DNA from 3 places in the Vibrio cortegadensis genome. Region 2 is predicted to be linked to each of the others. Evidence: predicted binding sites of a transcription regulator. Region 2 holds the regulator's gene; each other region holds the start of a gene.
What was found. The regulator PurR, encoded in region 2, represses purine synthesis genes. The targets are predictions, from matches to a motif close to TNANGNAAACGTTTNCNTNA.
Positions count from the first base shown of each region.

Region 1: the regulator PurR is predicted to act here: its motif matches at 1,800-1,819, upstream of purT (formate-dependent phosphoribosylglycinamide formyltransferase).
Region 3: the regulator PurR is predicted to act here: its motif matches at 1,318-1,337, upstream of OCV39_RS03640 (uracil-xanthine permease family protein).

Region 1 covers NZ_AP025472.1:1,374,271-1,377,488, reverse strand. Annotated here, with positions in the region: gene OCV39_RS06565 (LrgB family protein) at 1-450, shown strand, start outside; gene cdd (cytidine deaminase) at 788-1,675, shown strand; gene purT (formate-dependent phosphoribosylglycinamide formyltransferase) at 1,882-3,057, shown strand.
Region 2 covers NZ_AP025472.1:1,962,955-1,966,172, forward strand. Annotated here, with positions in the region: gene torD (molecular chaperone TorD) at 44-691, shown strand; gene purR (HTH-type transcriptional repressor PurR) at 1,083-2,087, shown strand; cyclic di-GMP riboswitch class I at 2,244-2,325, shown strand; gene OCV39_RS09265 (TfoX/Sxy family DNA transformation protein) at 2,439-3,029, shown strand; gene OCV39_RS09270 (TVP38/TMEM64 family protein) at 3,199-3,218, shown strand, end outside.
Region 3 covers NZ_AP025472.1:775,972-779,189, forward strand. Annotated here, with positions in the region: gene OCV39_RS03640 (uracil-xanthine permease family protein) at 19-1,269, opposite strand; gene OCV39_RS03645 (DUF2066 domain-containing protein) at 1,502-2,710, shown strand; gene OCV39_RS03650 (DUF2069 domain-containing protein) at 2,858-3,218, opposite strand, start outside.

The sequences.
Region 1 (3,218 bases), 590 kb from region 2:
CAGATACGTGCGAATTGGCGCATCATCATGCTTGCTTGTGGCGTTGGCAGCGTGCTGTCTATGCTGAGTGCCACGCTGATTGCTGTTTATTTTTCCGCAGACATCACGCTAATAGCAAGTTTGTTAGGCAAGTCGGTCACCACCCCAATTGCGATGGAAGTCTCAAGTCACTTAGGAGGAGAACCTGCAATAGCCGCGATTTTGGTGCTCATTGTTGGCTTGTTTGGAGCGATTGCTGCCTACCCTATTTATAGCTTACTGAATATCACACATCCGATTGCAAAAGGTTTAACCATGGGAACCGTTTCTCATGCATTAGGCACTGCGACATGTGCAGAAACCGATCCCAAAGATGCTGCGTTTAGCTCTTTGGCCTTAGTTTTGTGCGGTGTGATTACTTCTATTCTTGCACCCTCTTTCTTTGATTTGGCCGTTTGGCTTTCAAATTAAGGCTAAGTTTTCAAATTAAGACCAAGCTTTCAGATTAAGACTAGGCTTTCAATCATAAAGGCGTTGATTCTCTAATCTCGCCTTAAATGTGGTCAATTAATCATCAGCGATTGACCATTTACCACTTATCCTCTTTCATTTCGCCCACTTTGTGTCGCAGTCAGGGGCAACAATACATGACGTGAATAACAATTTTCCCCTTGTAATCGTTATCATGTGTGACCTCACTCTAATATTGCAACAGAACACCTCGTTACATTTGATAATGTGACCTGCGCCTCAGCATCATTTTACTGATGTCATAGAATTAACTTCAACGCTTATACAAGGATTCACCATGAAGAGTCGCATTATTCAGGCATTAGAAGCCGCACCAACTAACATTACAGAGTTCTTATCTCCTATTCTTCTTGCTGACAATTTTGATGCGACAATATCAAAAGAGCAGTTTGATGAGCTTCTTTCTATTACTCAAATGAAAGATAACGAACTGCGCATTGCACTACTGCCATTTGCTGCGGCTTACTCTTACGCACCAATCTCCAAATTTTATGTTGGAGCGGTAGTTCGAGGTCTTTCTGGCCGTTTGTATTTCGGTGCAAACATGGAAGTGGCTGGCGCACAACTTGGTCAAACTGTTCACGCAGAACAGTCGGCTATCAGCCACGCTTGGATGAAAGGTGAAGAGGGACTGAGCGACATTACCATCAACTTTAGCCCATGTGGCCACTGTCGCCAGTTTATGAATGAATTGACAACAGCAAAAGAGTTGATGATCCAACTTCCAGAACGCGAAGAGATGTCACTTCAACAGTACCTTCCAGATTCATTCGGCCCTGCTGATCTTGGTATTACTTCTGGCTTGATGACAAAAACTGATCACCAAGCAACCACCTCTGACAGTGATCCACTTATTGTCAGTGCTCTGGGTGCTTTAAACCGTAGCCATGCGCCTTACACTAAAAACCTTAGTGGTGTCGCGATTAAAGTGAGCAACGGAAATACTTACCTAGGCGCTTACGCTGAAAATGCAGCATTCAACCCTAGCCTACCACCACTTCAAGTTGCGATTGTACAACTACTGATGGCTGGTAATGATATTCAGGATATTGAATCTGCTGCTCTAGTTGAAATGTCAGAAGGGGCAATCAGCCACCTTGCAGACACTCAGTCTACACTTGAAGCGATTAACCCTGATATCCCTGTTAGTTATGCTGCGCTGTAATTCGAGACGCGCATAATCAAGCGATGTTGAAGTAACGATACATAACTCAGCATCGTAATGATTACATTTTGAGAAAGACGCTATTCATTAGCGTCTTTTTTACGTTTAAAATTTCACCGAACAGTTGCGCAAACGTTTGCTTCTTGATTTGAATGCAGTATTATCGCCGCAGTCATTTTCTGAAAAGCATAAATTTAAGGGTTAACATGTTTGGTACAGCTACGCGCAAAAGCGCAACTCGTGTTCTATTACTAGGTTCTGGCGAGCTTGGTAAAGAAGTCGCCATTGAATGTCAGCGGTTGGGTTTAGAGGTCATTGCGTGTGATCGCTACCCTAACGCTCCTGCAATGCATGTCGCGCACCGTAGCCATGTTCTAGATATGTTAGATGGTAAAGCTCTGGAGAAAGTCATCGAGCTTGAAAAACCAGATTATGTTGTTCCTGAGATTGAAGCAATTGCTACTGATAAGCTGGTCGAATTAGAAGCGAATGGATTGAATGTGGTGCCTAGTGCGAAAGCGACTCTGCTGACGATGAACCGTGAAGGGATCCGCCGCTTAGCTGCCGAAGAGTTATCGCTACCAACTTCTCCTTATCGTTTTGCTGATTCTTATGAAGATTTTGTTTCCGCCGTTGAGTTTGTAGGGCTACCTTGTGTCGTCAAGCCTGTCATGAGTTCGTCAGGTAAGGGGCAAAGTGTTATAAAAACCGAGAACGATATTGATTGTGCCTGGAATTATGCGCAAGAAGGCGGACGCACTGGCGCTGGTCGAGTCATCGTTGAAGGCTTTATCGATTTTGATTATGAAATAACGCTGCTGACGGTGCGTGCTGTCGATGGTGTACATTTTTGTGCGCCTGTTGGACATCGTCAGGAAGATGGCGACTACCGTGAATCATGGCAGCCTCAGCGTATGTCTGAAAGTGCACTTAAAGAAGCTCAGCGTGTCGCAGAGTCGGTAGTTAATGCGCTAGGCGGTTATGGCATCTTTGGGGTAGAACTGTTTGTAAAGGGCGATAACGTTGTTTTCAATGAAGTCTCTCCACGCCCACATGATACCGGAATGGTCACGCTGATTTCTCAAGAGTTGTCTGAATTTGCTCTGCATGTTCGAGCGTTCACTGGTATGCCAATCAACACCATTACTCAATATGGTCCGTCGGCATCTGCTGTTGTTCTTGCGGCTGGTACTTCGGACAACATCTGCTTTGACGGTTTGCAGGATGCACTGGCAATGCCTCAAACTCAAATCAGATTATTTGGGAAACCGGACATTGATGGAACGCGTCGTCTAGGTGTGGCATTGACTCGTCGTGAGACTATCGAAGAAGCCGTTGACGCTGCCATACTGAGTGCCAGTAAGGTTACGATTCATTTCTAGGCCAACAATGTTAGGAATGCTATCGAGTCTGTGCTTGATGAATATTTGCTAGCTAGGTTTTGTTTAGATCGGTTCTGGTTAGATAGGTTCTGGATAGATAGGTTTTGGCTAAATAAGCCCTTACTTAATGAACTTTTGCTGCAAAGCGTTAGGTTTCCACT
Region 2 (3,218 bases):
TATTGGTTAGACTATAGTGAGAATAATACTCGGAGCAATAACGATGATCGAAACAAAAGCATTCAATGAAAAGCGTGCAGAGATTTACTGGTGGCTATCTAGCCTTTTCGCAAAAGAGTTAACTCAACAAGAGTTAGACAGCTATAACTCTCAAGAGATTCGCACTTTTCTGACTGGCTTAGGTGAAAACGAAACACTTAAACCTTCAATAGACAAGTTAGTTGACGCCCTTAATCGCTTACAAAACCGTGAAGACGCTCAATTAGAGCTTTCCGCTGACTATTGTGATCTATTTTTAAAATCAGATAAGAACGCCGCTCTTCCATACGCTTCTATGTACATTGGAAAGCAAGGTTTATTGAATGATGTTCCGGCTCAAGAGATGGCAGCATTAATGTCAAAGCACGGCATTGCAGTGAGTGAATCATTGAATGAACCAGCAGACCACATTGCCATTGAACTCGACTTTTTAGGTAATTTAATTATTCGTTCAAATGAGCTTGAGCAAGAGAAACACCTTGATGATGCATTAATTGAGCAAGAATCTTTCATTCAAACTCATATCCTTTCTTGGATCCCACAGTTTAGTGCTAAATGCGATCAATATGATGAGTTTGGTTTTTATGCAAGCGTAGCTCAAGTATTAGTCGCCTTCTGCCAATTAGATTGCCAATACCTAACAGGCGAATAACCTCTCAAATTTATAATTCCCATCGGTAATTCGTGGTTATTTATCACATTTTAAACTATCAAGTGAGACTAGGTTCACTTCACTTGGTAGTTTTGTATTGACCCTCTTATAATTAAATGTGACAACACCCACTAAACTGGTCCAATATCCATTGCCAGTGAAGCGTTTGCGGTCTAAAATTGTGACCGCAAACGATAAAATATGATTACAAATGCAAACCGCTGATATAAGGCGGTTTTTGTGTTTCTTAATACCTTGCTATCTCTCGATGATTCACGATGTGAAGTAACGTGAATCGGCAATTGCTATTAAGAGATAGTATTTACGCTACTTGGTTGACTATTATATGAGTTAACCACTGTATTAAGTAGCACCTCGACAGGATAACACCATGGCTACAATAAAAGATGTCGCACGCTTAGCAGGCGTATCCACAACTACCGTTTCTCACGTCATCAACAAAACTCGATTTGTTGCTGAAACGACTCAAGAAAAGGTAATGAAAGCGGTAGACGAATTAAACTATGCTCCAAGTGCCGTTGCGAGAAGTTTAAAATGTAATACCACACGCACCATTGGTATGCTCGTGACTCAATCTACCAATTTATTCTTTTCAGAAGTAATTGATGGCGTTGAGAGTTACTGTTATCGACAGGGCTACACGCTGATTCTTTGTAATACTGGTGGAATTTACGAAAAGCAGCGTGATTATATCCGCATGCTTGCCGAAAAGCGTGTTGATGGCATGTTAGTCATGTGTTCAGATTTAACTGAAGAGCTAAAAGAGATGTTAGATCGTCACTCTGATATCCCTAAAGTGATCATGGACTGGGGCCCTGAAAGTTCGCAAGCCGATAAGATCATCGATAATTCTGAAGAAGGCGCTTACCTTGCGACTAAGTACTTGCTTGATAACGGTCATACCGATATTGCATGCTTAAGTGGTCATTTCGATAAGGTTGCATGTAAAGAGCGAATTTTAGGCTATCGACGAGCTCTCAAGGGTGCCGATATTGATGTGAATGAAGATTGGATCATCGAAGGCAATTTTGAATGTGATACTGCAGTACTTGCTGCTGATAAAATTGTGAATATGGAAAATCGCCCAACGGCTGTCTTCTGTTTCAATGACACAATGGCTTTAGGATTGATGAGCCGCTTGCAGCAGAAAGGGATTAGAATCCCTGACGACATCTCTGTTATTGGTTACGACAACATTGAATTAGCAGAATATTTCTCTCCACCACTAACTACAGTCCACCAACCAAAAAGACGTGTTGGTAAAACTGCATTTGAGATTTTATTGGAACGAATCAAAGACAAAGAGCACGATAAACGCATCTTTGAAATGCACCCTGAAATCGTAGTTCGGGATACGGTAAAAAAACTTATTTAATTAAAATACTCAAATGAATGCGTATTAATCAGTGCGCATTCACAACACCTAAACTGCAACTCAACCCACATCAAGCTCATGAATTATTGGACCAATGTCTCATTTTAAAACCTAAAATGTGATACCTATTCAATATTTTCCTATATGCTATGAGTGTCACGCACAGGGCAAACTATTTGAAAAAATAGGACGCAAAGCCTCCGGCCTAAACCATTTGGTAGGTAGCGGGGTTACCGATGGCAAGTATGCAAACAAAGTTTAACGTTTCGTTGACAGTACATTTGCATCACTTAGCTATTATCTCGGACCTGAAATTTGGTGGCGTAATCCTTTACACCGAGACTATACAGCATGGATAAACCAGTATTAAAAGACTCTATGAAGTTATTTGAGCAACTTGGCGCTATCAAGTCCCGCTCAATGTTTGGTGGATTTGGTATTTTTGCCAATGACACAATGTTCGCACTAGTAGTTAATGATCAACTACATATTCGTGCTGATAAAGATTCAACTAAGCAATTCCAAGAACAAGGTTATCAGCCATACATTTACAAAAAGCGTGGTTTCCCCGTTGTTACTAAGTATTTTGCTTTGCCTGAAAATTGCTGGGATACACCTGAGCAAATCTTAAAAACTGCAGTTGCTTCATTAGAATTCGCACAGCAAGAAAAAAGCCAGCAATCATCGGCTAAGCCAAATCGATTAAAAGATTTACCTAATCTTAGACTTGCTACCGAGCGCATGCTTAAAAAAGCGGGTATCGCAACAGTTGAAGAATTGCACAGCAAAGGCTCTCTAACCGCTTTCCAAGCAATTAGACAAACTCACTCATCATCTGTCAGCGTTGAGCTGTTATGGGCTCTTGAGGGCGCAATAAATGGCACTCATTGGTCAGTCGTTCCGCAAGAAAGGCGAAATGAGTTAATCAGCGACCTAAACTAGTCGACACATCAAAAAAACCGCCGCGTTTCTGCTGCGGTTTTTTTATATTCTTTGATTTATATGAAATATTTCTCCTCGCTTCCCTGTCTTATCTTTGTAAGTCGATAAAACATTTGTCATATTGTTTCCATAAACTTGTTCCCATAAACGTTTGCAAGGAGCTTCTTCCATGAGTAAAAAACTAATCAT
Region 3 (3,218 bases), 1.2 Mb from region 2:
TTCGATTTTCAGCGAAAACTAACGCTCACTCTCTTCCATTTGAGCATTATCGACAATATGGTTTTCACCCATCTCATGGGGCAAAATTAAGTTAAGTAGGATTGCGACAATACCACATAAACTTACGCCTTGTAGGCTAAAGTCACCTACACCCAGAGCCATACCACCAATACCAAAGACTAGCGTTACAGCAACGATGACTAAGTTGCGAGACTTGTGCAGATCCACATTGTTCTTGATTAGAGTATTAAGGCCAACCGTTGCAATTGAACCGAATAGCAGAATCATAATACCACCCATAACAGGCACAGGAATGGTCTGTAATAGCGCGCCAAGTTTGCCAACAAGTGCAAGAACAATCGCGGTAATCGCCGCCCAAGTCATAATGACAGGGTTAAATGCTTTGGTCAGCATTACTGCACCAGTGACTTCACTGTAAGTTGTATTCGGTGGCGCTCCAACCATAGAGGCTGCAATTGTCGCAATTCCGTCGCCAGCAATGGTTCTGTGTAGACCTGGTTTTTTAAGGTAATTTTTACCTGTTACGTTAGAGATTGCGAGCATATCACCTACGTGTTCAACTGCTGGTGCAATGGCGACAGGGATCATGAATAAAATCGCGTTGATGTTGAATTCAGGGAACGTAAAGTTTGGCATTGAAAGCCAAGATGCCTGTGCAACAGGAGTGAAATCAACTACGCCATAGAATAGGCTTAAGACATAACCCGCTAAGATACCGCCAGCAATAGGTAGTAATCGAAGAAAGCCTTTACCGATAGTGCTGATTGCAATAGTCGTGAACAGCGACACACTCGAAATCCATAATGCCGCGCTACCATCGATAAGTTGAATTGCGCCATCGCCACTCTTACCTAGCGCCATGTTTACCGCTGTTGGTGCAAGACCTAAACCAATCACCATAATCACTGGGCCAACCACAACTGGTGGAAGAATCTTATGAATGATCTCTACGCCTTTCACCTTGATTAAAGCACCCATCAATACATACACAACCCCAGCGGCCATTAAGCCACCCATGGTTGCGCCAATTCCCCAAGTTTGAATGCCGAACATGATTGGTGCAATAAACGCAAAAGAAGAAGCTAAGAAAATCGGGACGGTACGTTTGGTGATAAATTGAAATAAAAGTGTACCAACGCCTGCGCCAAATAGAGCAACGCTTGGATCTAACCCTGTTAATAATGGAACAAGAACTAATGCGCCGAAGGCGACAAATAGCATTTGTGCACCTTGAATTGCATTTTTCATATTTGGTATCCCTGTAAGTCTGAAAATAAAATTTGCAGGATTCTACCACTCTGCAAACGATTGCTTTAGTGTTTTGATCAAAAAAAACTGGCAAATAGCAAAAAAAGTTAATGTTTGTTGAGATAATCGACAATAAAGGTGCAAATTTTCACCTAGCGCTGAAGTTGTTGTCTTGCTCCTGCATTCATAGTTGCTTATCATCAACGCTTAAGTACTAATTTTTAGGATTACTATGCGCAACTTCGCTCTACTGTTTATGGGATTACTATCCTTGCCAACTTATGCATTGACTCAAGTGGATCTGTATCGTTCTGAAATCGTTATTAATAATGAAGAGAAGGATGCGGAAACAGTGGCTCGTGTTCAAGGCTTGCAACAAGTTATTGTAAGAGCGACAGGTTCGACGGTGGCACTTGAAAATGAAGTGGTTCGTAAAGCCCTAAGGCAGAGTGCGCAGTATTTAACTCAAATGGGGTATGGCGAACTTGATCAGCAACAAACGCTAAAAATGTCATTTAATGGTCCACAATTACGCGCATTATTAACTCAGGCTCAGTTGCCTTATTGGCCAGAGAGTCGTGCCAATATTTTGGTGTGGTTGGTAGAAGAGCAAAATTATGACCGAATCATTAGCTGGGAGCATTCACCTTCTGCATTGATTACGTCTATACGAGAACAAGCGGATGCTCGTGGCCTACCTATTACCGTTCCTGTCGGGGATTTTGATGATATTACTGGTATCGCGGTTTCTGACCTGTGGGGCGGTTTTGTTTCACCAATCAGTTTAGCCAGCCAACGTTATCCTGTTGATGCGGTCTTAGTATTGCGCGCTCAAGGTAATTCATTGCGCTGGACTCTGTATGACCAGCAACCTGAAGCGATCTCTTCTTCTCCTCGTTCACCTGTCTTTGGTCAGGAAAACGGTTCAGTATCTGAAATTAGTGCTCAGTTGATTGATCAGGTGAGTCAGTACTACGCGACAAAAAGTGCTGTGAATGTTGCAAGTGAATCTTCTGAATCTGTTTTAGCGCAATTCATCAATATTAAGAGTGCGGTCAGTTTCTTTCATCTAGAGAACCAATTGAAGTCTTTAAACTCAGTAGCTTCTATCGATATCCTTAAGATTCAAGGCGATGAAGTGACATTTCGTGTTCACTTATTAACATCGAAAAGTGAATTTGAGCAAGAGATGACTAACATTAAGCAAGTTGCGGCATTTACGTCAGAGTCTGACGTGGTGGAGACTGCGCCTGTTCTAACTCAGGAAACGACGGATCAAAGCACTAGCCTTGCGCAAGAAACGCTTCCTCAAACCGCGGTTGTTGAATCAGCAGTAGTAGCCACTAATGACAACGAAGCCTTTATAGCTGATCAAGTTAGCTTAACCGAAGATGTTCAGCCAAGTGAGCCTGTTATCGTATTCGAATGGATAGATAGATAGTGTTATCCCACTCTCTTCTGCTATGAATAAGAGATGGTCATGAAAAGAGCCCGCTAGCGATGTTAGTGGGCTCTTTTTCTATCGATGTCTCTATATTTGAGTCAATCTGCGAGTTTTTACTAGTCAGTGGGCTTTAACTTATGAGAGTTAGTCCTGGTTAAATTTCGCTTTTTCTTGCTTTTCTACTTCAGAAAGACGGTTTAGCTTTAAGCCCATCTCCTTGCCTCTTGCGCGAGCAAATAGAATATTCCCAGCAAAACATAGCATGGTGAGTACTAATTCGATCAGCGCTAGCCATCGCTCACCGCCATCAACATATAAGATGGTTAAAGCATGCAGGAAATACAGCATGAGAATGAAATTTGCCCATGCGTGGGTGTAAGCTTTGCCAGCCAGAATGCCTGGAAGAGGAAGTAGCAGCGGAATACTCCACGCAATGGCTAGAGTTGTGTTCGACAGACCTGGGTGCGGGGAAATGAAGAGCTGCCACAATGCGACCCAAGCAAGT